DNA from 4 places in the Citrobacter amalonaticus genome. Region 3 is predicted to be linked to each of the others. Evidence: predicted binding sites of a transcription regulator. Region 3 holds the regulator's gene; each other region holds the start of a gene.
The links. The regulator CRP, encoded in region 3, controls carbon source genes, mostly activating them, when cyclic AMP is high. The targets are predictions, from matches to a motif close to ATGTGANNNNNNTCACAT.
Positions count from the first base shown of each region.

Region 1: a site for CRP is predicted at 1,810-1,827, ahead of idnD (L-idonate 5-dehydrogenase). Genes of this name have one in related genera too.
Region 2: a site for CRP is predicted at 3,390-3,407, ahead of rhaS (HTH-type transcriptional activator RhaS). Genes of this name have one in related genera too.
Region 4: a site for CRP is predicted at 4,893-4,910, ahead of deoC (deoxyribose-phosphate aldolase). Genes of this name have one in related genera too.

Region 1 is NZ_CP014015.2:1,177,911-1,185,935, forward strand. Features, by position in the region: gene ahr (NADPH-dependent aldehyde reductase Ahr) at 86-1,105, shown strand; gene idnK (gluconokinase) at 1,130-1,672, opposite strand; gene idnD (L-idonate 5-dehydrogenase) at 1,890-2,933, shown strand; gene idnO (gluconate 5-dehydrogenase) at 2,945-3,709, shown strand; gene idnT (gnt-II system L-idonate transporter) at 3,773-5,092, shown strand; gene idnR (DNA-binding transcriptional regulator IdnR) at 5,150-6,148, shown strand; gene AL479_RS05630 (helicase HerA-like C-terminal domain-containing protein) at 6,227-7,729, shown strand; gene lptG (LPS export ABC transporter permease LptG) at 7,792-8,025, opposite strand, start outside.
Region 2 is NZ_CP014015.2:1,644,866-1,652,890, forward strand. Features, by position in the region: gene sodA (superoxide dismutase [Mn]) at 1-104, opposite strand, end outside; gene rhaT (L-rhamnose/proton symporter RhaT) at 391-1,425, shown strand; gene rhaR (HTH-type transcriptional activator RhaR) at 1,422-2,270, opposite strand; gene rhaS (HTH-type transcriptional activator RhaS) at 2,425-3,261, opposite strand; gene rhaB (rhamnulokinase) at 3,562-5,031, shown strand; gene rhaA (L-rhamnose isomerase) at 5,028-6,287, shown strand; gene rhaD (rhamnulose-1-phosphate aldolase) at 6,398-7,225, shown strand; gene rhaS (rhamnose ABC transporter substrate-binding protein) at 7,325-8,025, shown strand, end outside.
Region 3 is NZ_CP014015.2:2,284,994-2,293,018, reverse strand. Features, by position in the region: gene AL479_RS10980 (hydrolase) at 1-574, shown strand, start outside; gene AL479_RS10975 (YheU family protein) at 577-795, shown strand; gene AL479_RS10970 (phosphoribulokinase) at 850-1,719, shown strand; gene AL479_RS10965 (OsmC family protein) at 1,819-2,223, opposite strand; gene crp (cAMP-activated global transcriptional regulator CRP) at 2,531-3,163, shown strand; gene AL479_RS10945 (YccS/YhfK family putative transporter) at 3,215-5,302, shown strand; gene argD (bifunctional acetylornithine/succinyldiaminopimelate transaminase) at 5,400-6,617, opposite strand; gene pabA (aminodeoxychorismate synthase component 2) at 6,703-7,266, opposite strand; gene AL479_RS10930 (putative adenosine monophosphate-protein transferase Fic) at 7,298-7,900, opposite strand; gene AL479_RS10925 (YhfG family protein) at 7,890-8,025, opposite strand, start outside.
Region 4 is NZ_CP014015.2:1,057,866-1,065,890, forward strand. Features, by position in the region: gene lplA (lipoate--protein ligase LplA) at 1-203, shown strand, start outside; gene deoD (purine-nucleoside phosphorylase) at 288-1,007, opposite strand; gene deoB (phosphopentomutase) at 1,203-2,426, opposite strand; gene deoA (thymidine phosphorylase) at 2,478-3,800, opposite strand; gene deoC (deoxyribose-phosphate aldolase) at 3,981-4,760, opposite strand; gene AL479_RS05085 (YjjI family glycine radical enzyme) at 5,022-6,572, shown strand; gene AL479_RS05090 (YjjW family glycine radical enzyme activase) at 6,544-7,407, shown strand; gene AL479_RS05095 (metal-dependent hydrolase) at 7,396-8,025, opposite strand, start outside.

The sequences.
Region 1 (8,025 bases), 1.1 Mb from region 3:
CTCTTCTTAATCCCCCCTTCTGCAAAGCGACGCCGTTTTCCATGCTCTACACTTTCCTGTTCAACACCACACTGAGGGAAACACGATGTCGATGATAAAAAGCTATGCCGCAAAAGAGGCGGGCAGCGAACTCGAACTCTTTGAATACGATGCTGGCGAACTCAAGCCGGAAGATGTCGAGGTGCAGGTCGATTACTGCGGTATCTGCCATTCCGATTTGTCGATGATCGACAATGAGTGGGGATTCTCTCAGTATCCACTGGTTGCCGGACATGAGGTGATTGGTCGCGTGGCCGCCCTCGGCAGCGCAGCGCAGGGGAAAGGACTGAAGATCGGTCAGCGCGTGGGGATTGGCTGGACGGCGCGCAGCTGTGGTCACTGCGATGCCTGTATCAGCGGTAATCAGATCAACTGCCTGGAAGGAGCAGTACCAACCATTCTCAATCGCGGCGGCTTTGCTGAGAAGCTGCGCGCTGACTGGCAGTGGGTGATCCCGCTTCCGGAAAGCATCGATATTGAATCCGCCGGTCCGCTACTGTGCGGCGGTATCACGGTATTTAAACCGCTGCTGATGCACCACGTCACCGCCACCAGCCGCGTCGGGGTGATTGGCATTGGCGGGCTGGGTCATATCGCCATCAAGCTGTTGCATGCGATGGGATGTGAAGTCACCGCGTTCAGCTCTAACCCGGCGAAAGAGAAAGAGGTACTGGCGATGGGCGCCGATAAAGTGGTGAACAGCCGCGATCCGCAGGCATTAACGGCGCTGGCGGGCCAGTTCGATCTCATCATCAACACCGTCAATGTTGATCTCGACTGGCAACCCTACTTCGAAGCGCTGGCCTACGGCGGCAACTTCCACACCGTCGGCGCGGTGCTGAAGCCGCTGCCGGTCCCCGCCTTCACGCTGATTGCCGGCGATCGCAGCATCTCCGGTTCGGCGACCGGCACGCCGTATGAACTGCGTAAGCTGATGAAATTTGCCGGGCGCAGCAAGGTCTCGCCAACCACCGAACTGTTCCCGATGTCGCAAATTAACGAGGCAATCCAGCACGTACGCGACGGTAAAGCCCGCTACCGTGTGGTGCTGAAAGCCGATTTCTAACGGTCTGACTCAGCGCCTCCCTGTTCAAAGTGAGACGCTGAGTCGCTCTCGTGCCTGGCGAAACGCCAGAACCGCCTGTTGGCACTGCGCCGTCACGTTCTCAATGTCATGATTAATGTCGATACGCGCGATATCGACTTCTTCCGCCAGCGGGCACTCCAGCGCCTCAAACTGACTTTTCAGCAAGCCGACCGGCATAAAATGCCCTGCCCGACGCTGCATCCGCGCCAGGATAATATCGTAGTCGCCATCCAGCCAGAGAAAATGCACGTTAGGACTGCCCTTACGTAAAAAATCACGATACTGTTTTTTTAATGATGAGCACACAATAAAACCCGTCTCATTCTTTTTATACAGACTATAAGATGCATCATTTAAGCGTTCTAACCACGGTAACCGGTCTTCGTCAGTTAACGGTATTCCCTGAGACATTTTATCAATGTTTTTGGCGGGATGGAGATCGTCGCCATCAATAAACTTCGCCGATAATAATGCCGCCACCTTACTACCAATTAACGATTTACCACTTCCTGAAACGCCCATCAAAATATAGCTTTCCCCGGCCATGTAAAACCCTCTGCGTCATATTCCATGGCGCGATACTACGCCTGCACAATCGGCAATTTCACGCTTTTTTATTTCCATAGATGAGAATTATAAAGCGCATCACGTTATGCGTAACATTGTAGTGTAACAATTTTCCAGTGTGACTTGCATCACAAATAAGGACATTTAAAACCGCTTAAATGCACCTGAGATGAAGACCTGACCCAGTGAGGCATTTATGGAAGTGAAAACTCAATCCTGCGTTGTCGCGGGTAAGCGTTCTGTTGCCGTAACACAACAGAATATCGAATGGAATAATAAAGGTACGCTCGTAAAAATAACCCGCGGAGGCATTTGCGGCTCCGACTTACATTATTATCAGGAAGGCAAAGTCGGTAATTTTACCGTCAAAGCGCCGATGATTTTAGGCCATGAAGTTATTGGTAAAGTAGTCCATAGCGATTCAGAAACTTTACGCGAAGGACAGTCGATTGCCATTAATCCGTCTAAGCCATGCGGTCATTGTAAATACTGCCTTCAGCATGAAGAAAACCAGTGCACTGAAATGCGTTTTTTTGGCAGTGCGATGTATTTTCCGCACGTCGACGGCGGCTTTACCCAGTTTAAAACGGTCGATACCGCCCAGTGCATTCCTTACCCGGAACAGGCGGACGAAAAGGTCATGGCCTTTGCTGAACCGTTGGCCGTAGCCATCCATGCCGCACATGAGGCTGGCGATCTACAGGGTAAGAAAGTGTTTATCTCCGGCGTCGGCCCCATCGGTTGCCTGATCGTCAGCGCGGTGAAAACGCTGGGCGCGGCGGAAGTGGTCTGTGCCGATGTCAGCCCCCGTTCGCTATCGCTGGCTCAGCAAATGGGCGCGGATACGCTGGTGAATCCCCAGAATGATTCTCTCGACCAGTGGAAAACGGAAAAAGGCTATTTCGATATCAGCTTTGAAGTCTCCGGCCATCCTTCCTCCATGACCACCTGTCTGGAAGTCACTCGCGCAAAAGGGGTGATGGTGCAGGTCGGTATGGGCGGTGCCGTTCCGGACTTCCCAATGATGATGCTCATCGGCAAAGAGATCGCCCTGAAAGGCTCGTTCCGCTTTACCACCGAATTTAACACCGCAGTCTCCTGGCTGGCGCATAACGTTATCGATCCACTGCCGCTGCTGAGTGCGGAATATCCGTTTACCGACCTGGAGCAGGCGCTGATTTTCGCCAGCGACAAAAGCCAGGCGGCGAAAGTTCAGCTCGTCTTTGAGAATGAAAAATAAGGAACAACATCATGAACGATCTTTTTTCACTGGCAGGTAAAAATATCCTGATCACCGGCTCCGCCCAGGGGATCGGTTATTTGCTGGCAACGGGTCTTGGTCAGTATGGCGCGCAGATTATCGTCAACGATATTACGTCAGAACGGGCAGAAGCCGCAGTTGCAAAACTGCAGCAACAAGGGATCCGCGCCGTTGCCGCTCCTTTTAACGTGACGCACAAACAGGATATCGACGCAGCAATTGACCATATCGAAAAGGATATTGGCCCGATTGATGTGCTGGTCAACAACGCCGGGATCCAGCGCCGTCATCCGTTTACCGAATTCCCGGAGCAGGAATGGAACGACGTGATCGCGGTTAACCAGACCGCCGTGTTCCTCGTCTCCCAGGCGGTCACCCGCCGGATGGTGGAGCGCCAGGCCGGGAAAGTGATCAACATCTGCTCGATGCAGAGTGAGCTGGGTCGCGACACCATCACCCCGTACGCCGCCTCGAAAGGCGCCGTGAAGATGCTGACTCGCGGTATGTGCGTTGAGCTGGCGCGCCATAACATCCAGGTTAATGGCATCGCACCGGGGTACTTCAAAACGGAAATGACCAAAGCGCTGGTTGAAGATGAAGCCTTCACCTCATGGTTGTGCAAACGTACCCCTGCCGCTCGCTGGGGCGATCCGCAGGAGCTGATTGGCGCGGCGGTATTCCTCTCCTCCAAAGCCTCAGACTTCGTCAACGGACACCTGCTGTTCGTCGATGGCGGCATGCTGGTCGCTGTGTAACCACTGAACAACCCTACGCAGCGCGCAAGCGCTGCCTTTTTGGCACACATAAGAGATAAGATTATGCCATTAATCATAATTGCGGCAGGCGTCGCGCTGCTTCTGGTCCTGATGATTGGCTTTAAAGTCAATGGATTCATCGCCCTGGTCCTGGTTGCAGCCGTCGTGGGATTCGCCGAAGGGATGGACGCACAAGCCGTTTTACATTCCATTCAAAACGGGATCGGCGGCACGCTCGGCGGGCTGGCGATGATCCTCGGTTTTGGCGCAATGTTGGGGAAATTGATTTCTGATACGGGGGCCGCGCAGCGCATCGCGACCACCCTGATCGGGACGTTTGGTAAAAAACGCGTGCAGTGGGCGCTGGTCATCACCGGACTGGTCGTCGGGCTGGCGATGTTCTTCGAAGTCGGCTTTGTACTGCTGCTGCCGTTGGTATTTACGGTGGTGGCTTCATCCGGTTTGCCGCTGCTGTACGTCGGCGTGCCGATGGTGGCTGCCCTCTCGGTCACCCACTGCTTCCTGCCGCCGCATCCGGGGCCGACCGCCATTGCGACGATTTTTGAAGCCAACCTCGGCACCACGCTGCTGTACGGGTTCATTATCACCATTCCTACGGTGATTGTCGCAGGCCCGCTGTTTTCAAAACTGCTGACCCGCTTTGAAAAAGCGCCGCCGGAAGGGCTGTTTAACCCGCACCTGTTCACCGAAGAGGAGATGCCGTCCTTCTGGAACAGTATCTTTGCGGCGGTGATCCCCGTCATACTGATGGCCGTTGCCGCCGTCTGTGAAATTACACTGCCCAAAACCAACTCAGTGCGGGTATTCTTTGAGTTTATCGGGAACCCTGCCGTCGCGCTGTTTATCGCCATCGTGCTGGCGATTTTCACCCTCGGTCGACGCAATGGCAGGACGATTGAACAGATCATGGATATCGTCGGTGACTCCATCGGCGCCATCGCCATGATTGTGTTTATCATCGCTGGTGGCGGCGCGTTTAAACAGGTTCTGGTGGACAGCGGCGTGGGTCAGTATATCTCGCACTTGATGACCGGCACCTCGTTGTCGCCGCTGCTGATGTGCTGGACAGTGGCCGCGTTACTGCGCATTGCACTGGGATCGGCGACCGTCGCCGCGATCACGACCGCAGGCGTGGTACTGCCGATCATTAACGTCACCCATGCCGATCCAGCGTTGATGGTGTTGGCAACCGGGGCCGGTAGCGTAATCGCTTCGCACGTAAACGATCCAGGATTCTGGCTGTTCAAGGGCTACTTTAACCTCAGCGTCGGTGAAACGCTGCGGACGTGGACCGTGATGGAAACGCTGATTTCAATCATGGGGCTGCTGGGCGTGCTGACGCTGAATGCGGTTCTGCATTAAGGCGTGATTAACCACCGGGGGGCGATGTCGCCGCCGCTCCCCGGTACCGGAGAGAAGATGAGGAACCACAGAATTTCTTTGCAGGACATCGCCACGCTCGCGGGCGTGACCAAAATGACGGTGAGTCGCTATATCCGCTCGCCGAAAAAGGTCGCAAAGGAAACTGGCGAGCGTATCGCGCAGATCATGGAGGAGATCAACTACATCCCGAACCGTGCGCCGGCCATGCTGCTGAACGCGCAAAGCTACACGCTTGGCGTGCTCATTCCCTCCTTTCAGAACCAGCTCTTCGCCGACATTCTTGCCGGCATTGAATCCGTTACCTCTGACCACAACTACCAGACGCTGATTGCCAACTACAACTACGATCGAGAGTCGGAAGAAGAGTCGGTGATCAATCTGCTCTCCTACAATATCGACGGCATTATTCTTTCCGAGAAGTATCACACCCTGCGCACGGTGAAATTCCTGCGCTCGGCGGCCATTCCCATTATCGAGCTAATGGATATTCAGGGCGATCGGCTGGATATGGAAGTCGGGTTTGATAACCGCCAGGCGGCATTTGATATGGTCAGCACCATGCTGGATAAACGCCAGCGGCGCAAAATTCTCTATCTCGGCTCGAAAGACGATATCCGTGATGAACAGCGTTTTCGCGGCTACTGCGACGCGATGACGCAACGAGGCCTGACGCCCCTGCGCGTTAACCCGCGGGCGATCTCGTCGATTCGTCTGGGCATGCAGTTGATGCGTGATGCGCTGATTGCCCACCCGGATTTAGACGGCGTGTTTTGCACCAACGATGATATTGCGATGGGCGCGCTGCTGTTCTGCCGGGAACGCGAACTGTCCGTACCGGAACAGGTCTCCATTGCCGGTTTCCACGGTCTGGAAATGGGCCGACAGATGATCCCCAGCCTTGCCAGCGTCATCACGCCCCGCTTTGACATTGGCCGCATGGCGGCACAGATGTTGCTAAGTAAAATCAAAAACAACGACCACAACCACAATACGATCGATTTGGGATACCAGATTTACCACGGCAATACGCTATAAGTGATTTTCTCTCCCCGGCGCATATTCTCTTTAATTCACATTGCCTATACTCGACGCAGGATAAATGGAGGAAATCTAATGAGCTCACCCCTGCTGATTGCCCGCACGCCAGACACTGAACTGTTTTTACTCCCCGGGATGGCGAACCGCCACGGGCTAATTACCGGGGCGACCGGGACCGGGAAAACCGTCACGCTGCAAAAGCTGGCCGAGTCGCTGTCGGAAATCGGCGTACCGGTATTTATGGCCGATGTGAAAGGTGACTTAACCGGCGTCGCCGCCGAGGGCCTGGCCTCCGAAAAACTGCTCACCAGACTGAAGAATATCGGCATTACCGACTGGCAACCGCACGGCAATCCGGTGGTACTGTGGGATATCTTCGGCGAAAAAGGTCATCCGGTTCGCGCCACGGTCTCAGACCTCGGGCCGCTGCTGCTGGCGCGTTTGCTGAACCTCAACGAGGTGCAGTCCGGCGTGCTGAACATTATCTTCCGTATTGCCGATGACCAGGGCCTGCTGCTGTTAGATTTCAAAGACCTGCGGGCTATCACGCAATACATCGGCGATAACGCCAAATCCTTCCAGAATCAGTATGGCAACATCAGCAGCGCCTCGGTCGGGGCGATCCAGCGCGGGCTGCTGACGCTTGAACAGCAAGGCGCAACGCACTTCTTTGGCGAGCCGATGCTCGACATCAAAGACTGGATGCGGACCGATGCCAGTGGCAAAGGGATCATCAATATTCTCAGCGCCGAGAAGCTCTATCAGATGCCAAAACTCTACGCTGCCAGCCTGCTGTGGATGCTCTCCGAGCTTTACGAGCAACTGCCGGAAGCCGGCGATCTGGAAAAACCGAAGCTGGTTTTCTTCTTCGACGAAGCGCATCTGCTGTTCAACGACGCCCCGCAGGTGCTGTTGGATAAAATCGAACAGGTGATCCGTCTGATCCGCTCGAAAGGGGTTGGCGTCTGGTTTGTTTCGCAAAACCCGGCGGATATTCCGGATAACGTCCTCGGTCAGTTGGGCAACCGCGTTCAGCACGCCCTGCGCGCCTTCACGCCGAAAGATCAGAAAGCGGTGAAAACCGCCGCGCAGACCATGCGCGCCAATCCGGCATTTGATACAGAGAAGGCGATTCAGGAACTGGGCACCGGTGAAGCGCTGGTTTCATTCCTGGATGCCAAAGGCAGTCCATCGGTCGTCGAGCGGGCGATGGTGATCGCCCCGTGCTCACGGATGGGACCGGTGACGGATGATGAGCGCAATGGGCTTATCAACCACTCTCCGGTTTATGGCAAATATGAAGACGACCTGGATCGTGAATCCGCGTTTGAAATGCTGCAAAAAGGCGTCCAGGCGACGACTGAAGCGCAAAGTAACCCGACGACGAAAGGCAAAGCGGTGGCGGTTGACGACGGGATCCTCGGCGGACTGAAAGACATTCTCTTCGGCAGTACCGGACCGCGCGGCGGCAAGCGCGATGGCGTAGTGCAGAGCGTGGCGAAAAGCGCAGCACGTCAGGTCACCAATCAGATCATTCGCGGGATGTTAGGCAGCTTAATGGGCGGCAGAAAACGATAGTACCGGTGATAAGCGCAGCGCCATCAGGCACTGCGCTTTACGTTGCCGGTGGCGGCGGACGATTATGACTTACGCATCATCAACCAGAGGCTGATCAAGAAGAACGAGGCGCTCGGCAGCAGCGCGCCGATAATCGGCGGAATGCCGTACACCAGCGTCAGCGGACCAAAGATCTGGTCCAGCACATAGAAGACAAAACCAAAGCTTATCCCCGTGACCACCCGCACGCCCATCGGCACGCTACGCAGCGGACCAAAGATGAACGACAGCGCCATCAGCATCATCACCGCAACGGA
Region 2 (8,025 bases), 640 kb from region 3:
TAGGTCTGGTGGTGTTTGGTATGGTGGATTTCCATCGTCTGCTTATCGAAGTGCGGTTCCAGCGCATCATAAGCGTACGGCAGGGATGGCAGTGTATAACTCATAATCATCTCCATTATTGTCGAGCGGCCGGGTGTTAACGCCGCGTAAGCAGTTGGTTCATTATAGTTAATTAAATGATATTGAAAATGATTATCAATGCCGTACTTTTAATAAGGTTATTACATTAACGTCTTTTGCTGATTATGTGAGCCATATCACCCACTTAACCGGGTCTTTGCCAGAAAGGGAAAATCGCGGCAATCGGCAAAAGGTTATACATCTGCGCAATTTTTAAACTCATGACGTCGGAAGGGTAGAAACGACGATAAAAACAATGAGGATGATGTGATGAGTAACGCGATTACGATGGGTATTTTTTGGCATTTGATAGGTGCGGCCAGTGCAGCCTGTTTCTATGCCCCGTTCAAACAAGTGAAACAGTGGTCATGGGAAACCATGTGGTCGGTCGGCGGGATTGTCTCCTGGCTGATCCTTCCGTGGACCATCAGCGCCATGCTACTGCCCGACTTCTGGGCCTACTACCGTTCGTTCAGCCTCTCCACTCTGCTTCCGGTGTTTCTGTTCGGCGCAATGTGGGGCATCGGCAATATTAACTACGGCCTGACCATGCGCTACCTCGGCATGTCGATGGGGATTGGCATTGCCATTGGCATCACGCTGATTGTCGGTACGCTGATGACTCCTATCATCAACGGCAATTTTGATGTGTTGATTAACACCGAAGGCGGGCGTATGACGCTGCTCGGGGTGCTGGTTGCGCTGATTGGCGTCGGGATCGTCACCCGCGCGGGTCAGCTCAAAGAGCGCAAAATGGGCATCAAAGCCGAAGATTTCAACCTGAAAAAAGGGCTGCTGCTGGCGGTAATGTGCGGCATTTTCTCCGCAGGCATGTCGTTTGCGATGAACGCCGCGAAGCCGATGCATGAAGCCGCTGCGGCGCTGGGTGTCGACCCGCTGTATGTCGCCCTGCCAAGCTACGTGGTGATCATGGGCGGCGGCGCGCTGGTCAACCTGGGCTTCTGTTTTATTCGTCTGGCAAAAGTGAAGAACCTGTCGGTAAAAGCCGACTTCTCACTGGCAAAATCGCTTATCATCACCAACGTGCTGTTGTCCGCGCTGGGTGGCCTGATGTGGTATTTGCAGTTCTTTTTCTACGCCTGGGGCCACGCGCGCATTCCGGCGCAATATGACTACATCAGTTGGATGCTGCACATGAGTTTCTACGTGCTGTGCGGCGGTATCGTCGGTCTGGTACTGAAAGAGTGGAACAACGCCGGACGTCGTCCTGTCAGCGTCCTGAGTCTGGGATGCGTGGTGATCATCATCGCCGCCAACATTGTCGGTCTGGGTATGGCAAGCTAATCCGTTGAATTACTGAGATGACGCCACTGACTGGGCGTCATCCCGGTTTCCCGCGTAAACACCACAGAAAAGTAATTACTGTCTTCAAACCCACACTTCATCGAAATCTCACCGATCATCAGACGGCTGTGCTGAAGCAAATATTGCGCATGACAGACACGGACCTGGCGCTGATACTGGTTAATTGTCATTCCGGTCTGGCTACGAAACTGCTGGCGCAGCACGCGTTCACTGCACGCTTCCCGATCGCAGAAGGCATCCAGCGCAAAAGGACGTTCCAGACTGGCGGCCAGCGCGGTAATCAGTTTATCCAGCAGCGTTTCGCTGGAGGTCGCCGGCAGCGTGTCGGTCGCATAGCGATGACGCTTCAACGTCATCACCAGTTGGCCAAAGAGCAGCTCCGCCATGTCGTTGGCGATCGGATCATGCTGGTTACTTTCATGCTCAAGCTGGCTTATCACCTGGCGCGCCTGCGTCATACCGACACTACCCAGTCGCCAGTGCGGTTGCCGCGGCGTACCGTTAAAACCCGGGATCGCGTTCTCCCAGCCCAGATTCAGCTTTAGCCGCTCCGGGCAGTAGATAATGTTCTGTAACACGAGGTCGTTAACGGAGGTGTAGGAGTGCTTGTCTTCAGCGCGAATATAGAACAGATCGCCACGGGTAATGCGATAGGGACGGTCGTTGAGCACATGCAGACCATTGCCGCGCCAGACGATCACCAGCTCACAAAAATCATGCGTATGTTCGGCAAACACGTCCTGCGGATAGCGATCGGCGACAGCGACGGCCTGTCCGGCATTCGCAAAGAAGTCGTCTTTTAGAAGAATCAGTTGATTCACCACCTGAATATTCCTTGCCGGATAACGGCTTCGCCTTACCCGGCCCGCAAATTACGTCAACACCCAGGCCGGATAAGACGCCACCGCGTCGCCATCCGGCATCACAGATTGATGATTATTAACATTCTGGCGGCGAAAAACGTTGATAGCATTCGCGTTACTGAAGTAACGCATCCCGTCCCTGGCGGATGTCACGCGGCGACCAGTCAAATTCACGGCGAAACAGGGTCGAAAAGTGGTTACTGTCGCCAAAACCACAGCGATAGGCGATTTCTGTAACGCTTTCATCGCTATGACGCAACAGATGGCGGGCTTTGATTAAGCGCAGACGGTTGAGATAGCGCTGCGGCGTCAGCCCGGTCTGTTGTTTCAACTGGCGGTGCAGCGTGCGCAGAGAAAGCGAGAAGCGATCGGCCAACGCCTCCCAGCAGACCTCCTCCGCAAAATGATTTTCCAGCCAGGCCATCAAATGGTTCAGGCGCGCATCGTTATTTTCCGCCCCTTCCATCAGGCTACTTTTGCGTAACAGCACCAGCAGTTGCATAAACAGAATTTCGCGATTGGCCACGCCGGGGAGATCGCTCTCATCGCCGTCCTGTTCCATTTTTGCCACCAGCTGACGCACCTGTTGTAGCGCACTCTGATTCACCCGCCAGTGGGAGGGATACACGCCATCCTGTTCCTGCGGCAGTAACTGATCCAACCCGGCCAGAAAGCGGAACGCATCAGGTGAACGGTAGAGCACATTGGTCAGACAAAGATTGTCCGTATGCTCATACAAGTGTCGGTCATGGTCGCGGACAAAGCAGACCGTACCGCCGCTGATGGTATAGGGCTGTCCATTGAACACATGAATACCGGTGCCATGTTCCACAATCACAATCTCATGAAAATCATGATGATGTTCTGGAAAAGCGGACTGAGGTAGCCGGGGTTCAATGGCCACAGGCGCTTTACCTGATGGAAAAAAATCCACGCAGTGCAGTACGGTCATGATGGCATCCAGGTCAAATGAACATGTCAGAAATAGTAATTAAGGGTTAGCCACCTCACCTTAAATTTTTGACATAAAACTGTGCAAACAAGGTCAATTTTTCAAGAAAAGACGGGAAAGATCCGGAAATGCGGACGGCGTCACATCAGGGGAAATCGCGCTTATTACCGGAAACTGTGAACGTTATCACGTTCACCTTTGCTTTCTTGCCAGCGGCCAATTTTGCCTGTCAGTAACAAGAAGGTGAGCCATGACGAGGTTTTCTAGACTGGGCCTAATGAAACTCAGAAGGACCTCACTATGACTTTTCGCCATTGTGTCGCTGTCGATCTTGGCGCCTCCAGCGGACGCGTAATGCTGGCGCGCTATGACAGTGAACATCGCACCCTGACGCTGCGTGAAATCCATCGCTTCGTCAACTGTCTGCAAAAGCAGGACGGTTTCGACACCTGGGATCTCGACAGTCTCGAAGACGCCATCCGCCTGGGGCTGGAAAAAGTCTGCGATGAAGGTATCCGCATTGACAGTATCGGTATTGATACCTGGGGTGTGGACTATGTCCTGATCGATAAACAAGGCCAGCGCGTCGGGCTGCCGGTTTCCTACCGTGACAGCCGTACCACGGGCGTGATGCAACGCGCACAGGAACAGCTCGGTAAATGCGCCATTTATCAACGCAGCGGGATCCAGTTTCTGCCGTTCAACACGCTCTACCAGCTGCGTGCGCTGGTTGAACAAAAGCCGGAGTGGGTTTCACAGGTCGCACATGCCCTGCTGATCCCCGACTACTTCAGCTTCCGTCTGACCGGGGAGTTGAACTGGGAATACACCAACGCCACCACCACGCAACTGGTAAACATCAACAGTGATGACTGGGATGAGACGCTGCTGGCGTGGACGGGAGCGGACAACGCCTGGTTTGGTCACCCGACGCATCCGGGCAACGTGATTGGTTACTGGATTTGCCCGCAGAAGAATCAGATCCCCGTAGTGGCCGTCGCCAGTCACGACACCGCCAGCGCGGTGATCGCCTCGCCGCTGGCTGATAAACACAGCGCGTATCTCTCATCCGGCACCTGGTCGTTAATGGGCTTTGAAAGCAGAACGCCTTACACCAACGACGCCGCGCTGGCTGCGAACATCACCAATGAAGGCGGCGCGGAAGGGCGTTATCGGGTACTGAAAAATATCATGGGTCTGTGGCTGCTACAGCGCGTGCTGAAAGAGCGTCAGGTGGATGACCTGTCCGCGCTGATTGCCGCAACGCACGCATTGCCCGCCTGCCGTTTTCTGATCAACCCGAATGACGATCGCTTTATCAACCCCGCCAACATGAGCGCTGAAATTCAGGCCGCCTGTCGCGAGTCCGGACAGCCGGTGCCTGATAGCGACGCGGAACTGGCGCGCTGTATTTTCGACAGCCTCGCACTGCTGTACGCCGATGTCCTGCAGGAACTGGCGACACTGCGCGGCGAATCGTTCAGCCAACTGCACATTGTCGGTGGTGGCTGCCAGAACGCCCTGCTGAACCAACTGTGCGCCGATGCCTGCGGTATTCGCGTCATGGCGGGGCCTGTTGAAGCGTCTACGCTCGGCAACATCGGTATCCAGTTGATGACGCTGGATGAACTCAACAACGTCGATGACTTCCGCCAGGTGGTCACCGCCAATTACAACCTGACCACGTTTACCCCCAATCCTGACAGTGAGATTGCCCGCTATGTGACGCAATTTCATTCAAAACGACAGACAAAGGAGCTTTGCGCATGACCACTCAACTGGAACAAGCCTGGGAACTGGCGAAACAACGCTTCGCCGCAGTAGGTATTGATGTCGAGGAGGCACTGCGCCAGCTCGATCGTCTGCCGGTCTCAATGCACTGCTGGCAGGGCGATGATGTAGCCGGTTTCGAAAACCCGGAAGGATCGCTCACCGGCGGTATTCAGGCCACCGGTAACTACCCGGGTAAAGCGCGTAATGCCCATGAGCTACGCGCCGATCTGGAGCAGGCGCTCAGCCTGATCCCAGGCCCTAAACGCCTGAACCTGCACGCCATCTATCTGGAGTCCGATACCCCGGTCGCCCGTGACAAAATCAAACCGGAACACTTTAAAAACTGGGTGGAGTGGGCAAAAGCGCATCAACTCGGTCTGGATTTCAACCCGTCCTGCTTCTCGCATCCGCTGAGCGCTGACGGCTTCACGCTGGCGCATGCCGACGACACTATCCGCCAGTTCTGGATCGACCACTGCAAGGCCAGCCGCCGCGTATCCGCATACTTTGGCGAGCAACTGGGCACACCGTCAGTGATGAATATCTGGATCCCGGACGGCATGAAAGATGTCACCGTGGACCGCCTGGCTCCGCGTCAGCGTCTGATGGACGCGCTTGACGAAGTCATCAGCGAAAAACTGAACCCGGCGCACCATATCGACGCCGTTGAAAGCAAACTCTTTGGCATCGGCGCAGAAAGCTACACCGTCGGTTCCAACGAGTTCTACATGGGATATGCCACCAGCCGCCAGACCGCGCTGTGCCTTGATGCGGGACACTTCCATCCGACAGAAGTGATCTCCGACAAAATCTCCGCCGCCATGCTGTATGTGCCGCGTCTGCTGCTGCACGTGAGCCGCCCGGTGCGTTGGGACAGCGACCACGTGGTGCTGCTGGATGATGAAACCCAGGCGATTGCCAGCGAGATCGTACGCCACAACCTGTTCGACCGCGTCCACATCGGTCTCGACTTCTTCGACGCCTCCATCAACCGCATCGCGGCATGGGTCATCGGCACCCGCAATATGAAAAAAGCGCTGCTGCGCGCCCTGCTGGAGCCAACCGAACATCTGCGCCAACTGGAGGCCTGCGGCGATTACACCGCACGTCTGGCGCTGCTGGAAGAGCAGAAATGTCTGCCGTGGCAGGCGGTATGGGAGATGTATTGCCAGCGCCATGACACGCCCGCCGGCAGTCAGTGGCTGGAGAGCGTGCGCGCCTATGAGAAAGAGATTTTGAGCAAACGCGGTTAACACATCATTGCCGGATGGCGCTGCGCTTATCCGGCCTACTGACACACTCAACATCGTAAGCCCGATAAGCGCAGCGACATCGGGCATTGACTAAGACAGGTAGATCTTTTATGCAAAATATTCTCGACGCCTGGTTTGTCCAGGGGATGATTAAAGCCACCTCCGACGCCTGGCTGAAAGGCTGGGACGAGCGCAACGGCGGCAACCTGACGCTGCGTCTCGATGACGCGGATATTGCCCCTTTCAGCGCCGATTTCCATCCAACGCCACGCTACATTGCCCTGAGCCAGCCAATGCCGCAGTTGGCGAACACGCCGTTTATCGTGACCGGCTCCGGTAAATTCTTCCGCAACGTACAGCTCGATCCCGCCGCCAATTTAGGCATCGTGAAAGTGGACAGCGACGGAGCGGGCTACCACATTCTATGGGGGCTGACGAACGAGGCGGTGCCTACCTCTGAGTTGCCGGCACACTTCCTGTCACACTGTGAACGCATCCAGACCACGCAAGGTAAAGATCGCGTGATCATGCACTGCCACGCCACCAACCTGATCGCCCTGACCTATGTGCTGGAAAACAGCACCGCGCTTTTTACCCGCAAATTATGGGAAGGCAGTACCGAGTGTCTGGTGGTTTTCCCGGATGGCGTGGGCATTCTGCCATGGATGGTGCCGGGCACCGATGAAATCGGCCAGGCCACCGCGCAGGAAATGCAGAAACATTCGCTGGTGCTGTGGCCGTTCCACGGCGTATTCGGCAGCGGCCCGACGCTGGATGAGGCGTTTGGACTGATCGATACCGCCGAGAAGTCCGCCGAAGTGTTAGTCAAAGTGCTGTCGATGGGCGGTATGAAGCAAACCATCAGCCGCGAGGAACTGATCGCGCTGGGTAAACGCTTTGGCGTCACCCCGCTCGCCAGTGCATTAGAACTGTATTGATAACAACATCGCGCCCCGCTCACTGAGACGGGGCGAACTCTGTCACCTGCAAATCCAAACCATTCCCTATGGGAATCAACATGATGTGGAGTAAAAGCAATGAATATAAAGACAAGCTTGATCCTCACCGTTGCCGCTCTGGCGTTGTCCGGTTCCGCTTTAGCTGAAGTAAAAATCGCCCTGGTGGCGAAATCGTTAGGTAATGGATTTTTCGAAGCGGCAAACGTCGGCGCCCAGGAAGCGGCTAAAGAGATCGGTGATGTCAAAGTGATCTACACCGGTCCCACCACAACTACCGCTGAAGCGCAGATCGAAGTATTGAATGGGCTGATCGCCCAGGGCGTCGATGCGATCGCCATCTCTGCCAACGATCCCGATGCCGTTGTGCCCGTCCTGAAGAAAGCGATGCAGCGCGGAATCAAAGTGGTGTCATGGGATTCCGGCGTCGCGCCTGCGGGACGGCAAATCCACCTTAACCCGTCAAATAACGCCCTGATCGGCGAAACCAACGTCAAACTCGCCGCCGATGCGCTGAAGGCATTGAACGTGGAGAAAGGCGATGTGGCGATCCTGAGCGCCACGCCAACGTCAACCAACCAGAATATCTGGATTGCGGAGATGAAAAAGGTGCTTCCGCAATATCCGTCTATCAACCTGGTGACCGTGGCCTATGGCGACGATCTCTCAGACAAGAGCTACCGCGAAGCGGTAGGACTGCTCAAATCTTACCCGGACCTGAAAGTGATCGTCTCCCCATCTTCCGTCGGTATTGTCGCCGCGGCACAGGCGGTGAAGGATCA
Region 3 (8,025 bases):
GGCCGCCGTAGGCTACTCGCTCGGCGGAAATGTGCTGGCGTGCCTGCTGGCTAAAGAAGGGAAAAACATCCCGCTTGATGCGGCGGTCATTGTCTCAGCTCCTTTTGTACTGGAAGCCTGTAGCTACCATATGGATAAAGGCTTTTCCCGTGTTTATCAGCGCTATCTGCTCAACCTGCTGAAGGCTAACGCGTCGCGCAAGCTGGCGGCCTATCCGGGCTCGTTGCCGGTGAGTCTGGCGCAGTTGAAATCCCTGCGCCGGATCCGCGAGTTTGACGATCTGATCACCGCTAAAATTCACGGCTTCGCCGACGCTATCGACTACTATCGTCAGTGCAGTGCAATGCCCTTACTCAGCGACATCGCCATTCCGACGCTGATCATCCACGCGAAAGACGACCCGTTTATGGATCATCATGTGATCCCCAAAGCGGAAGATTTGCCGCCGCAGGTGGAATATCAGTTAACCGAACATGGCGGGCACGTTGGATTTATCGGCGGGACGCTACGTCGGCCAGAAATGTGGCTGGAATCGCGTATCCCTGACTGGCTGACACCGTATCTGGAGGCCTAATCATGCAGATCCCCTGGCAGGACCTTTCCCCCGAGACGCTGGACAATCTGATCGAAAGCTTTGTGTTGCGCGAAGGTACCGATTATGGTGAACATGAACGTACCCTTGAGCAAAAAGTCGCCGACGTCAAACGCCAGTTACAGTGTGGAGAAGCGGTGCTGGTGTGGTCTGAGTTGCACGAAACCGTCAACATCATGCCGCGCAAGCAATTTCGCGAATAACCCGCACGCTATCGGCCGACTATAATAAAAAATCAATTTATTGATGGAGTTAACATGTCTGCCAAACATCCGGTGATTGCGGTAACAGGATCCAGCGGCGCGGGGACCACCACCACCAGCCTCGCGTTCCGTAAAATTTTTGCGCAGCTCAACCTGTGCGCCGCCGAGGTGGAAGGCGATAGTTTTCACCGCTATACCCGTCCAGAAATGGATATGGCGATCCGCAAAGCACGCGACGCCGGACGCCACATCAGCTATTTTGGCCCCGAAGCCAATGACTTCGGTCTGCTGGAACAGACGTTTATTGAGTACGGTCAGACGGGCAAAGGCCAGTCGCGTAAATATCTGCATACCTACGATGAAGCCGTCCCGTGGAATCAGGTGCCGGGGACGTTTACCCCGTGGCAACCCCTGCCGGAACCCACCGATGTGCTGTTCTATGAAGGCCTGCACGGCGGCGTCGTCACGCCCCAGCATGAGGTTGCAAGCCATGTTGATCTACTGGTCGGCGTGGTCCCCATCGTTAACCTGGAGTGGATCCAGAAGCTTACCCGCGATACCAGCGAACGAGGCCATTCTCGTGAAGCAGTGATGGATTCGGTGGTGCGTTCGATGGACGACTATATCAACTACATCACGCCGCAGTTCTCCCGCACCCACATCAACTTCCAGCGCGTTCCCACCGTAGATACCTCAAACCCGTTCGCGGCCAAAGGCATCCCGTCACTGGATGAGAGCTTTGTCGTGATCCATTTCCGTAATCTGGAAGGGATCGATTTCCCCTGGCTGCTGGCGATGCTGCAGGGTTCATTCATTTCCCACATCAATACATTGGTGGTACCTGGCGGCAAAATGGGGCTGGCAATGGAACTCATCATGTTGCCGCTGGTACAGCGACTGATGGAAGGCAAGAAGATCGAATAAACGATGGGAAGTGCCCGATGGCTCTACGCTTATCGGGCCTACAAATCAGGAATCTGTAGGCCGGACCAGACGCTGGCCGCCATCCAGCGACATGAAAAATTACGCCGCAATCACTTCATACGAATGGGTAATGTTGACCGCTTTTCCCAGCATCAGCGCCACAGAGCAGTACTTCTCCGCCGACAGATCGACCGCACGCGAAACAGCGGCATCCTTCAGGTCATTTCCCGTGACAATAAAGTGCAGATTGATGTGGGTGAACAGGCGTGGCGCCTCTTCGCGACGTTCCGACGTCAGTTTCACTTCGCAGTTCGTTACATCCTGACGGCCTTTTTGCAGGATAGAAACCACGTCAATTGCGCTGCAGCCGCCCGCGGCCATCAGCACCATTTCCATCGGGCTCGGCGCTTTATCGCCAGAGTTACCGTCCATCAAAATCTGGTGTCCGGAAGCCGACTCACCCAGGAAGGTTAACCCCTCAACCCATTTAACACGCGCTTGCATATTTTTTAACTCCAGTGCGTCAATTTTCCTGACAGATTACGCGTACATAACAATTCTCGCAACGGAAGGCGACCTCCGTCATGCTGAAGCGAGACACCAGGAGACACACGGCTAAAGCTATGCTAAAACAGTCAGGATGCTACAGTAATACATTGATGTACTGCATGTATGCAGAGGACTTCACATTAAAGGCTGCAGTTTGTTTTTGACAGCCTCTTCCCAGGACGCGGGAAGCACATTTTTGCAACCCCAGAGACAGCGGCATTTTTTGGCTCTGGAGACAGCTTATAACAGAGGATAATCGCGCATGGTGCTTGGCAAACCGCAAACAGACCCGACACTTGAATGGTTCTTGTCTCATTGCCACATTCATAAGTACCCGTCCAAGAGCACGCTGATTCACCAGGGTGAAAAAGCAGAAACGTTGTACTACATCGTTAAGGGCTCAGTGGCAGTGTTGATTAAGGATGAGGAAGGGAAAGAAATGATCCTTTCTTATCTGAATCAGGGTGATTTTATTGGCGAACTGGGCCTGTTTGAAGAAGGCCAGGAACGTAGCGCATGGGTTCGAGCGAAAACAGCGTGTGAAGTGGCTGAAATTTCCTACAAGAAATTCCGTCAGTTGATCCAGGTGAACCCGGATATTCTGATGCGCCTCTCTTCCCAAATGGCTCGCCGCCTGCAAGTCACTTCAGAGAAAGTCGGTAACCTGGCCTTCCTCGACGTGACCGGTCGTATCGCCCAGACTCTGCTGAATCTGGCGAAACAACCTGATGCGATGACTCACCCGGACGGTATGCAGATCAAAATCACTCGCCAGGAGATTGGTCAGATCGTTGGCTGCTCTCGCGAAACCGTTGGTCGTATTCTGAAGATGCTGGAAGATCAGAACCTGATCTCCGCTCACGGTAAAACGATCGTCGTTTACGGCACTCGTTAATCTCATCGGAAATGACGCGCTACCCGGTAGTGCGTCATTTTTGTTTTGCCAATGTGGCGCAGACTGATTTATCACCCAGAAATCAACTATGCACTACGTCAAACGCTGGTGCTCTGTTTGCCCGTGGCCGTCGGCCTGATCATCGGGCAGTTACATCTGGGCCTGCTCTTCTCTCTGGTTCCCGCCTGCTGCAACATTGCCGGGCTTGATACTCCGCACAAACGCTTTTTCAAACGCCTGATTATCGGTGCATCGCTGTTTGCCGGCTGTAGCCTGATCATGCAGCTGCTGCTGGCGCAGGCGGTGCCGTTACCCCTGATCCTGACCGGCCTGACGCTCACGCTCGGCGTCACCGCTGAATTGAGCTCCCTCCACGCGCGTTTGCTTCCGGCCTCGCTGATTGCGGCGATTTTCACACTGAGCCTCGCGGGAAATATGCCGGTCTGGGAGCCGCTGCTGATCTACGCGCTGGGCACATTATGGTATGGATTATTTAACTGGTTCTGGTTTTGGCTCTGGCGCGAACAGCCGCTGCGCGAGTCGCTGAGTCTGTTATACCGGGAACTGGCGGATTACTGCGAAGCCAAATACAGCATGTTGACCCAGCACACCGACCCGGAAAAAGCCCTGCCGCCGCTTCTGGTGCGCCAGCAGAAAGCCGTCGACCTCATCACTCAGTGCTATCAGCAGATGCACATGCTGTCGGCACATCACAATAATGACTATAAACGGATGCTGCGCGCCTTTCAGGAAGCGCTGGATCTGCAGGAACATATCTCCGTCAGTCTGCATCAGCCGGAAGAAGTGCAAAAGCTGGTCGAGCGCAGCCACGCGGAACAGGTGATTCGCTGGAATGCGCAAACGGTCGCCGCTCGCCTGCGCGTACTGGCGGATGACATTCTGTATCACCGGCTGCCGACGCGGTTCACTATGCAAAAGCAGATTGGCGCGCTGGAAAAAATTGCTCATCAGCATCCGGATAACCCCGTCGGGCAGTTCTGTTACTGGCACTTCAGCCGTATCGCCCGCGTGCTTCGCACCCAGCGCCCGTTGTACGCCCGCGATCTGATGGCCGATAAGCAGCGTCGGCTACCGCTGCTGCCGGCGTTGAAAAACTACCTCTCGCTGAAATCTCCGGCGCTACGTAGCGCCGGGCGGATCAGCGTCATGCTCAGCATCGCCAGTCTGATGGGAACCGCGCTGCATCTGCCGAAGCCTTACTGGATCCTGATGACGGTGCTGTTTGTGACGCAAAACGGTTACGGCGCCACCCGCGTGCGTATTCTGCACCGTTCAGCGGGAACGCTGGTGGGGCTGATTATCGCAGGCGTGACGCTGCACTTTCATATTCCCGAGGGATATACGCTGGCCCTGATGCTGATAATAACCCTGGTCAGTTATCTGACCATCCGCAAAAACTACGGCTGGGCGACGGTTGGATTTACCGTCACAGCGGTGTATACCCTGCAACTGCTGACACTGGACGGCGAACAGTTCATCATTCCACGATTTGTCGATACGGTAATAGGCTGCCTGATTGCGTTTGGCGGCACCGTCTGGCTGTGGCCGCAGTGGCAGAGTGGTCTGTTGCGTAAAAACGCCCATGATGCGCTGGAGGCCGATCAGGAAGCCATTCGTCTGATTCTGAGCGACGATCCGCAACCCACGCCGCTCGCCTGGCAACGTATGCGGGTCAACCAGGCGCACAATACGTTGTTCAACTCGCTCAATCAGGCGATGCAGGAACCCGGCTTTAACAGCCATTATCTGGAAGATATGAAGCTGTGGGTGACGCACAGTCAGTTTATCGTCGAACATATCAACGCCATGACCACGCTGGCGCGTGAGCATACGATGCTGACGCCGGACCTGGCGCAGCGGTATCTGCAATCGTGTGAAATAGCGCTGCAACGCTGTCAGCAGCGACTGGAGTATGACGGGCCCGGCAGCTCAGGGGATGTGAATATTCTGGAAGCGCCAGAAATGCTGTCCCACGGTCCGTTAAGTACCCTGGAACAGCATCTGCAGCGCGTTATTGGTCACCTTAACACCATGCACACCATCTCGTCTGTGGCATGGCGTCAGCGGCCGCACCACGGAATCTGGCTCAGCCGTCGCTTGCGGGATATGCGGGGTTAACACGGATTACCGGATAGCGGCATAACGCCTTATCCGGCCTGCACGGATCGTGTTATCGACACCAGGCCTGATAAGTACAGCGCCATCAGGCCTGGTGTTAACCGACAACCTTCGCAACAGCCTGTGCAAAACGCTGCATCCCTTCGTCGATATCCGCCTCTTCCACCACCAGCGATGGGGCAAAGCGCATCACGTCAGGACCGGCATTCAACACCATCACGCCAGCCTCCGCCGCCGCATAGAGGAAATCACGCGCGCGTCCTTTGTATTGTGGTTTCAGCTCGGCACCAATCAACAGGCCCATACCACGAATATCGCTGAACACGTGGTACTGCTCATCAATCTGCTGCAGATGTTGAACGAATCTCTGCCGCTTCACCTGTACGCCACCCAGCACGTCCGGCGTGTTGATGATGTCGAATGCCGCTTCCGCCACGGCGCAGGCCAGCGGGTTACCGCCGTAGGTCGAGCCATGAGAGCCGACGTGAAACGCTGAAGCAATCTCCTGCGTCGTCAATACCGCGCTCACCGGGAAGCCGCCGCCCAGCGCTTTCGCACTGGTGAGAATATCCGGCGTCACGCCATAGTGCATATAGGCAAACAGATCGCCGGTACGCCCCATCCCGCTTTGTACTTCATCAAACACCAGCAGTGCCTGATGCTGATCGCAGAGCTCGCGCAGACCTTTCAGGAACGCTGGCGTCGCGGCCAGAACGCCCCCCTCACCCTGTACCGGCTCAACCACGACAGCACAGGTATGGTCATCCATCACCGCTTTCACTGCGTGAAGATCGTTAAACGGAACGTGGACGATATCCGCCGGTTTTGGCCCGAAACCATCGGAATACTTCGGCTGACCGCCGACAGTGACGGTAAACAGCGAACGACCGTGGAACGCATTATGAAAGGCAATAATTTTGGTTTTGAACGGGCTATGGCGCACGCAGGCATAATGACGCGCCAGCTTGAACGCCGTTTCGTTGGCTTCTGTCCCGGAGTTCATGAACAGCACGCGCTCGGCAAAGGTGGCATCGATTATTTTTCGTCCCAGACGCAGTGCGGGTTCGTTGGTAAAGACGTTACTGGTATGCCAGAGCGTTTCACCCTGGGTTTTCAGGGCCGCCACCAACGCCGGATGGCAATGCCCCAGCGCGGTCACCGCAATTCCGCCCGCGAAATCAACATAGTCTTTGCCCTGCTGATCCCAGACCCGGCTGCCTTTCCCTTTTACCGGAATAAATTCCGCCGGTGCATAAATCGGCAGAATGACTTCATCGAAAGTTGCCCGGGTTACTGCCGTTTGTTCAGTTGCCATCTCATGCCCATCCAGTTATGCAAAAATGAATGTGAAAATATAATCACAAAATATGCATAAAAAATCATCGGATAGCAACCACAAATCACCGATTAAGGAAATTTGCCAGCAGCTGATGCCCCTGTTCGCTGAGAATACTTTCCGGGTGAAACTGCACGCCTTCCAGATCCCACGTCGTATGGCGGATCCCCATAATCTCCTGCGTTTCGCTCCAGGCAGTCACCTCAAAGCCGTCGGGGAGTGTGGCGGGGTCGATGACGAGCGAGTGATAGCGGGTGACGGTAAGCGGGTTAGTTAACCCCTGAAACACGCCCTGTCCCGTGTGGTGGATAGGCGACGTTTTTCCGTGCATCACTTTTTCGGCGCGTACGATCGTTGCGCCAAAAGCCTGCGCCATCGCCTGATGCCCCAGACAGACGCCCAGTATCGGCAACCGTCCGGCATAATGGCGAATCACCTCCAGCGAAATTCCGGCATCATCCGGGGTGCAGGGGCCGGGCGAGATGACGATTTTTTGCGGCTGTAGCGCATCGATCTGCGACAGCGTCAACTCATCATTGCGCTTAACCTGCACGTCAGCGCCCAGCTCACAAAAATACTGATAAAGGTTCCAAGTGAAAGAATCGTAGTTGTCGATAAGCAGGATCATGGCGGCTCCGGTCGAGGAAAACCGCGCTATTCTACTCAGTTTCCTCAGCTTCGCTTACCCCTTTACGAAATATCGCCTGCAATGCGCTAAGGTCGCCCATCGCCCCTTCCTGATTCGCCCGACTCCATTCCGCCACCGGCACATCAGCCCAGCGAAGAAGATAGCCAGCATGAATAGCCAGTTGTTCGAAGAAAATCCGCTGTGCCATGCCGCTGCCAAGACGAAACGGATGTAGCACGTTGATCTCACAGTAATAATGCGCAAGGCGGCTGACGAACTTCTCTTTCGGCAGCCCCATCAGGTAGCCCTCTTCCTCCAGATCCTGCATCAGGGCATTCCCCTCTTTTTCGATGTAAGCGAAATGACAGAAACGGGTATCACCCTGATAGATATCCACTTCACGCAGATGACCCGCCCAGTCAAAGACGTCCTGGTAAAGCTGACGATGAATCGCACACAGATGAGGCAACCCGCGCTTCGACGGGCCCAGTTCGATGGTCGCTGCACGCAATGCGGTCAGTTCGTAAGCGGCCTGCTCCAGACGCCCGATCTGGTGGATCCCCAGACGGTTACGCATCACATTCAGTCCGGGGTAGAGATACGGATCGCGGTCGTCGCCGATTTTATCGCTCATAGTGCCTCCGGAGTTCTTCCAGACGCGCCAGCGCCTCTGCGGCATTAAGCGTGACTAACGGACTTTCGACGCCCTCAAGACGGCGGCTGGCCTGAAAATTCACGTTGCGCTGCTGTTCCCAGAGC
Region 4 (8,025 bases), 1.2 Mb from region 3:
AGAAAGGACATATCACCCGTGCCCAGGTCTTTACCGACAGTCTCAATCCGGCACCGTTAGAAGCGCTGGCCGCACGTCTTCAGGGCTGCCTGTATCGTGCCAGTGTCGTACAGCAGAAGTGCGAATCTTTGACAGGGGATTTTCCGGAGCAGGAAAAAGAACTGCGGGAATTGTCGGCGTGGATTGCACAGGCGGTGCGCTAATAAAAAGCCCGCTGAGGTTGCGCTCTGCGGGCCTGGAAAACCGTAGGCCGGGTAAGGCGAAGCCGCCCCCCGGCACACCAGGTCTTACGCTTTATCGCCCAACAGAACGGATTCCAGCGCGATTTTAATCATGTCGTTGAACGTGGTTTGACGTTCAGCCGCCGTCGTCTGCTCGTGAGTACGGATGTGGTCAGACACGGTGCAGATAGTCAGCGCTTTCGCGCCAAATTCTGCCGCCACGCCGTAGATACCCGCCGCTTCCATTTCCACGCCCAGGATGCCGTACTTTTCCATCACGTCGAACATTTCGCCGTCCGGAGAGTAGAACAGATCCGCAGAGAACAGGTTGCCGACGCGTGCGTCCACACCCAGCGCTTTTGCCGCTTCAACCGCGTCACGCACCATGCCAAAATCAGCAATCGCGGCAAAATCATGGTCTTTGAAACGAATGCGGTTCACTTTGGAATCGGTGCAGGCACCCATACCAATTACCACGTCACGCAGTTTCACATCGGCACGCACGGCGCCACAGGACCCTACGCGAATAATTTTCTTCACGCCGAAATCGGTGATCAGCTCTTTGGTATAGATGGAGCAGGACGGGATACCCATACCGTGACCCATCACGGAGATCTTACGGCCTTTGTAAGTCCCGGTGAAACCTAACATGCCGCGAACGTTGTTCACTTCGCGTACATCTTCAAGGAAAGTTTCCGCAATGTGTTTTGCGCGCAGCGGGTCGCCCGGCATCAATACGACGTCAGCGAAATCACCCATTTCTGCATTAATATGTGGAGTTGCCATTTGTTGTCCTTATTTCGTTGTTATTGCCTGATGGCGGCTACGCCTTATCAGGCCTACAAAACGTATTCAAATACCCTAAGGATTTCGCGTTGCAGGAAGGCGACGAATTCGTGAATCCCCGGGAGCATAGATTAACTATGTGACCGGGGTGAGCGAATGAAGTCAACGCATCTACAGCGCGAAAGACAACGGGTATCACAGCATATTTTTACCGTAGTCCATCGGCGACGTACCAAAGTAGCTCGCCAGTGTCTGACCGATATCCGCAAAGGTTTCACGGTGACCTAACGAACCCGGTTTTACTTTCGGGCCGTACACCAGCACCGGAATGTGTTCACGGGTGTGATCGGTACCGGTCCAGCTCGGATCGCAGCCATGGTCAGCGGTCAGGATCAGAATGTCATCTTCACCCACCAGCTCCATCAGCTCCGGCAGACGGCGGTCGAACAACTCCAGACCGGCGGCATAACCGGCGATATCGCGACGGTGGCCCCAGGAGGAGTCGAAGTCCACGAAGTTGGTGAAGACAATCGTCTTGTCACCGGCTTCTTTCATCTCTTTAACCGTGGCGTCAAACAGCGCGTCCAGACCCGTGGCTTTCACTTTTTTAGTGATGCCGCAGTTGGCGTAGATATCGGCGATTTTACCGACGGACACTACGTGGCCATCTTTCTCATCAACCAGTTTCTGCAACACCGTCGGCGCTGGCGGTTCAACGGCCAGATCGTGACGGTTACCGGTACGCTGGAAGTTACCCGCTTTGTCGCCAATAAACGGACGCGCGATGACGCGACCGATGTTGTAACCGCCTTCGGTCAGCTCTTCACGGGCGATCTCGCACAGCTCGTAAAGTTTATCCAGACCAAAGGTCTCTTCATGGCAGGCAATCTGGAACACGGAATCCGCTGAGGTATAGAAAATCGGTTTGCCGGTTTTCATATGCTCTTCGCCCAACTGGTCCAGAATCACTGTACCGGAAGAGTGGCAGTTACCGAGATAGCCCGGCAGGTTCGCACGTTTGACCAGTTTATCCAGCAGTTCCTGCGGGAAGCTGTTCTCGTGGTCGCTGAAATACCCCCAGTCAAACAGAACCGGCACACCGGCGATTTCCCAGTGGCCAGACGGCGTATCTTTACCGGAAGAGAGCTCATGCGCCCAGGCGTATGCGCCAATCACTTCCGCGTTGGCGTCCATACCGGCTGCGATTTTACCGGTAGACCCTTCATGCGCTTTCACCAGACCCAGGCGAGTCAGGTTTGGCAGATTCAGTGGGCCTTTACGCCCTTTGTCAGCCTCGCCTTTGGCACAGGCTTCAGCGATGTGTCCCATGGTGTCGGAACCGACGTCGCCAAAGCGATCCGCGTCTTCCGTCGCACCAATACCAAAGGAGTCCAGCACCATAATAAATGCACGTTTCATCTTGTTCTCCATTCATCTGCGCTGCAAAAAAGCGATCAGATCAGTATATAGCTATTCGGTAATGCGACGATAGACCGTTGGTGTGCTTTCAGGCGCTTTATCGTCAAGGATAATTGCCGCTTTGACGGCTTTCGCCGCTTCCTGCCAGCTGGCTTCATCTTTCGCGTGGATCACCGCCAGCGGACGCTGCCCGTCTACGCTGTCGCCCAGACGGGCCATATCGGTAAAGCCGACGCTGTAATCAATGGTGTCCGACGCCTGGCGACGACCGCCGCCCATCGACACCACCGCCATACCCAGCGCGCGGGTATCCATCGCGCTGACGAACCCTTCACTATCAGCATAAACCGCTTTGCTGAGCATTGCCGTCGGCAGGTATTTCGCGTAGTTCTCCACGAAGTCGGTCGGGCCTTTCTGGGCCGCAACCATACGCCCAAAGACGTCCGCCGCTTTTCCGTTATCCAGCACCGCCTGCAATTTCGCACGCGCTTCAGCGTCGTCTTTCGCCAGATTGCCGGAGATCAGCATTTCAACACACAGCGCCATCGTCACGTCGAACAGGCGTGGGTTGCGGTATTCGCCGGTCAGGAACTGCACCGCTTCGCGCACTTCCACCGCGTTACCCGCGCTGGACGCCAGCACCTGGTTCATGTCGGTCAGCAGCGCGGTTGTCCGCACGCCGGCGCCATTTGCCACGCCAACGATCGCTTCCGCCAGCGCTTCAGAAAGTTCATAGGTTGGCATAAACGCGCCGCTGCCAACTTTCACGTCCATAACCAGCGCATCCAGCCCTTCCGCCAGTTTTTTCGCCAGAATGGAGCCAGTGATAAGCGGAATGGAATCCACCGTCGCGGTGATATCGCGGGTGGCATAAAAACGTTTGTCCGCCGGTGCGAGCGAGCTGGTTTGCCCGATGATCGCTACACCCACGTCCTTAATGATTTCGCGGAAACGATTGTCGTCCGGGAAGATATCAAATCCCGGGATCGCTTCCAGTTTGTCAAGCGTACCGCCGGTATGACCCAGTCCGCGACCGGAGATCATCGGAATGTAACCGCCGCAGGCTGCTACCATTGGACCAAGCATCAGTGACGTCACGTCGCCCACGCCGCCGGTGGAGTGTTTATCCACGATCGGGCCGTTCAGATTCAGGCTCTTCCAGTCCAGGACGGTTCCTGAATCCCGCATTGCCATCGTCAGCGAAACGCGTTCTGGCATAGTCATATCGTGGAAGAAAATGGTCATCGCCAGGGCGGCGATCTGCCCTTCTGAGACGGTGTTGTCACGAATACCGTTGATAAAGAAACGAATTTCTTCATCGCTCAACGCATGACCATCACGTTTTTTACGAATAATTTCTTGTGCGAGAAACACGGTAACCCCCGATAAATCAGGTTAAATGCAGCGGAAAACCCACTGCAATGATTGATTACTCTAAATAATTCGAGTCGCAGGAAGGCGGCAAGGGAGCTCATCCCCAGGAGCTTACTACAGTAAGTGACTGGGGTGAGGGAGTGCAGCTAACGCACCTGCGGCTTGAAGTATGACGAGTAATTAGTAGCTGCTTGTGCTCTTGCCGTCCCCATGCCCCAGCGCTTTCAGCAGGCTTGCCAGCAGGCTGGATGCCCCAAAGCGGTAGTGACGGGAATCCGCCCAGTCAGCGCCAAACAATTCGTCAGCGATAGCGAGGAACTGCTGAGCATCTTCCGCACTGCGCACGCCACCCGCAGGTTTGAAGCCCACGGTTTTGGATACGCCCATATCGCGGATCACTTCCATCATGATGCGTGCGCTTTCCGGCGTGGCGTTTACGGGTACTTTACCGGTCGACGTCTTGATGAAATCGGCACCAGCTTTAATCGCAATTTCCGACGCTTTACGAATCAGAGCCTCTTCTTTCAGCTCACCGGTTTCGATGATCACTTTCAGCAGCACGTTTGCCGCCGCGCACGCGTCTTTACAGGCTTTAACCAGATCGAAGCCGACCTGTTCGTTACCGGCGATCAGCGCGCGGTACGGGAAGACCACATCCACTTCATCCGCCCCGTAGGCAATCGCCGCACGGGTTTCCGCCAGCGCGATCTCAATGTCGTCGTTGCCGTGCGGGAAGTTGGTCACCGTCGCAATACGGATATCCGGGGTGCCCTGCTCTTTCAGCGTTTTACGTGCAATCGGAATAAAACGCGGATAGATGCAGACTGCAGCGGTGTTGCCGACCGGGGTTTTCGCCTGATGACACAGCGCGATCACTTTTTCATTGGTGTCGTCGTCATTCAGGGTGGTCAGATCCATCAGTTTCAGTGCGCGCAGGCTGCTTGCAGTTAAATCGCTCATAACATTCTCCAACGGCATCGCCGTATAAAATTCTCACCTTGCGAGTCTGTTAGTATTCTAACATCCACTCGCCATTACACTTCGATATACATCACAGTTAATGAAAACTACGTACAAATTTGCATTACTGTAATGAGATCAACTTCAAATAATAGTCCTTTTCTGTCGATTTCTTCTCCACTCAGGCGCATCAGGATCAAAGTGCCGGCAGCACATCTTTCTACAATGACGTTATGATCTTCGGCCTATAAAGGAATTACGATGCCTACGACCCATGAAACCGCGCTGCAACAACGTTGCCAGCAAATCGTCACCAGCTCACTCCTCAGTCCGGAACAGAAACGCCATTTCCTCGCACTGGAAGCAGAGAACAACCTGCCTTACCCTTCACTGCCCGCCGGGGCGCGTCAGGCGCTGGACGACGGGGTTATCTGCGATATGTTTGAAGGTCACGCGCCGTATAAACCGCGCTATGTGCTTCCTGATTACGCGCGTTTTCTGGCCAACGGTTCAGCCTGGCTGGAACTGGAAGGGGCGAAAGATCTGGACGATGCACTGTCCCTGCTGACCATTCTGTATCACCACGTGCCTTCCGTCACATCGATGCCGGTTTACCTGGGGCAACTGGATACGCTGCTGCAACCGTATGTGAAAATTCTAACACAAGAAGCGATCGATATTCGAATAAAACGTTTCTGGCGGTATCTCGACAGAACGCTGCCTGACGCTTTTATGCACGCCAACATTGGCCCGGCCGATACCCCTATCACCCGGGCTATTTTACGCGCCGATGCCGAATTAAAGCAGGTTTCGCCTAATCTGACGTTCATCTACGACCCGGAAATCACACCCGATGATCTGCTGCTGGACGTGGCGAAAAACATCTGTGAATGCAGTAAGCCACATATTTCCAACGGACCGATAAATGATAAAATTTTCACAAAAGGTCGCTATGGTATCGTCAGCTGTTACAACTCTCTGCCGCTTGCCGGCGGCGGCAGCACGCTGGTTCGTCTCAATCTGAAAGCCATTGCCGAGCGCAGCACTTCTGTCTATGACTTCTTTAACCGCACGCTGCCGTACTACTGTCAGCAGCAAATTGCCATCATCGATGCGCGATGTGAGTTCCTCTATGAAAAATCACATTTCTTTGAGAATAGCTTCCTGGTGCAGGAAGGTCTGATCGATCCACAACGTTTTGTGCCGATGTTCGGTATGTACGGCCTGGCGGAGGCGGTTAACCTGTTGTGCGAAAAAGCGGGTATGAATGCGCGCTACGGCAAAGAGGAGACGGCGAACGATCTGGGCTATCGCATCAGCGCCCAGCTTGCGGATTTTGTTGAAAATACGCCGGTGAAATACGGCTGGCAGCAGCGCGCCATGCTGCACGCCCAGTCGGGGATCAGTTCAGATATTGGCACCACGCCGGGCGCACGTTTACCCTATGGCGATGAACCGGATCCGATCACCCACCTGCAAACCGTCGCACCGCATCACGCGCATTATCAGTCCGGTATCAGCGACATTCTGACGCTCGATGAGACCATCAAGCGTAACCCGCAGGCGCTGGTGCAACTCTGTCTGGGCGCGTTCAACGCGGGAATGCGCGAGTTTACCGCCAACGTCAGCGGCAACGATCTGGTCCGCGTCACCGGATACATGGTGCGTCTGTCGGATCTGGAAAAATACCGCGCCGAAGGCTCGCGGACCAATACCACCTGGTTAGGTGAAGAGGCCGCACGCAATACCCATATTCTGGAACGCCAACCTCGTGTCGTCAGTCATGAACAGCAGATGCGCTTCAGTAAGTAAGGTGATACCGTTCTCCTGCGTGGACGGGCCGGGCAGTCGCCTGGTCCTCTTTCTGCAAGGGTGCAACCTGCGCTGTAAGAATTGCCACAACCCGTGGACGATGGGGCGCTGCAACCACTGCGGCGAATGCGTCCTACAGTGCCCGCATCAGGCGCTGAGTCTCAGTGACGGGAAGGTTGTCTGGCAGGCTGATGTCTGCGAACAGTGTGACACCTGTTTGCAGATGTGCCCGCAGCAGGCAACGCCGATGGCGCAGACGATGAGCGTTGACGAGGTGTTGCGCCAAATCCGCAAAGCGTCATTGTTCATTGAGGGGATCACCGTCAGCGGCGGCGAAGCCACGACGCAGTTGCCTTTCGTTGTAGATTTGTTTACGGCTATTAAGGCCGACCCACAGCTCCAGTCGCTCACCTGTCTGGTCGACAGCAATGGGCTGTTGAGCGAAACCGGCTGGCAGAAATTGCTACCGGTTTGCGATGGCGTGATGCTCGATCTCAAAGCCTGGGATAGCGCGCGCCACATCGCACTCACCGGTCGGGATAACGCGCAGATCAAGCGCAGTATTACGCTGCTGGCGCAGCGAGGAAAGCTGGCAGAACTGCGCCTGCTGGTCATTCCCGGGCAGGTGGATTACCTGCAGCACATTGATTCGCTCGCCGCATTCATCGGACAACTGGGAAATGTCCCGCTACGGCTGAATGCCTTCCACGCGCACGGGGTATACGGTGAGGCAAAAGCCTGGCCGAGCGCGACGCCACAAGAGGTGGAGACGCTGGCGCAGGCATTACGGGAACGCGGAGTGACTGAGCTTATCTTCCCTGCGTTATATCTCTAGAGTAAATAATGTTGTCGTATTGTGATATAGCGCCTCAGCGATCGCCTCTGCGGGTTCCGGGCGCAGTTCGCATAACACATCGAACACTCTCGCCGCCTGTTCCGGACGATTTGGCTGCCCCTGAAAACCATTCAGCGGCATATCCGGCGCGTCGGTCTCCAGCAGCAGCGCCTCCAGCGGCAATCGGGCCATCACGTCACGGGTTTTACTGGCGCGCGGATAGGTAATCGTCCCGCCCACCCCGATTTTATAACCCAGTTGCACAAAACGCTCTGCCTGCTGCAGGCTGCCAGCGAAACCATGCACCACGCCGGTACGCGGCAGATCCTGGCGTTTTAGATGCATCGCCAGCGTGTCATGCGTGCGCCGGGAATGCAGGATCACCGGTAAATCATAGCGTTTTGCTAACCGCAACTGGGCCTCCAGAAACCGCTCCTGCTTCGCGAACTGCGGCTCGTCGCGATACCGATCCAGGCCTACCTCACCAATGGCGATCACTTTTGTCGGGCGCGTCGCCAGTGCCTGTTGCAGACGCGCAAGATCCTCATCGGTATGTTGCTCAATCACGATGGGATGCAGCCCCAGTGCGGCATACAACGGGGAAAAGCGTTCCGCAAG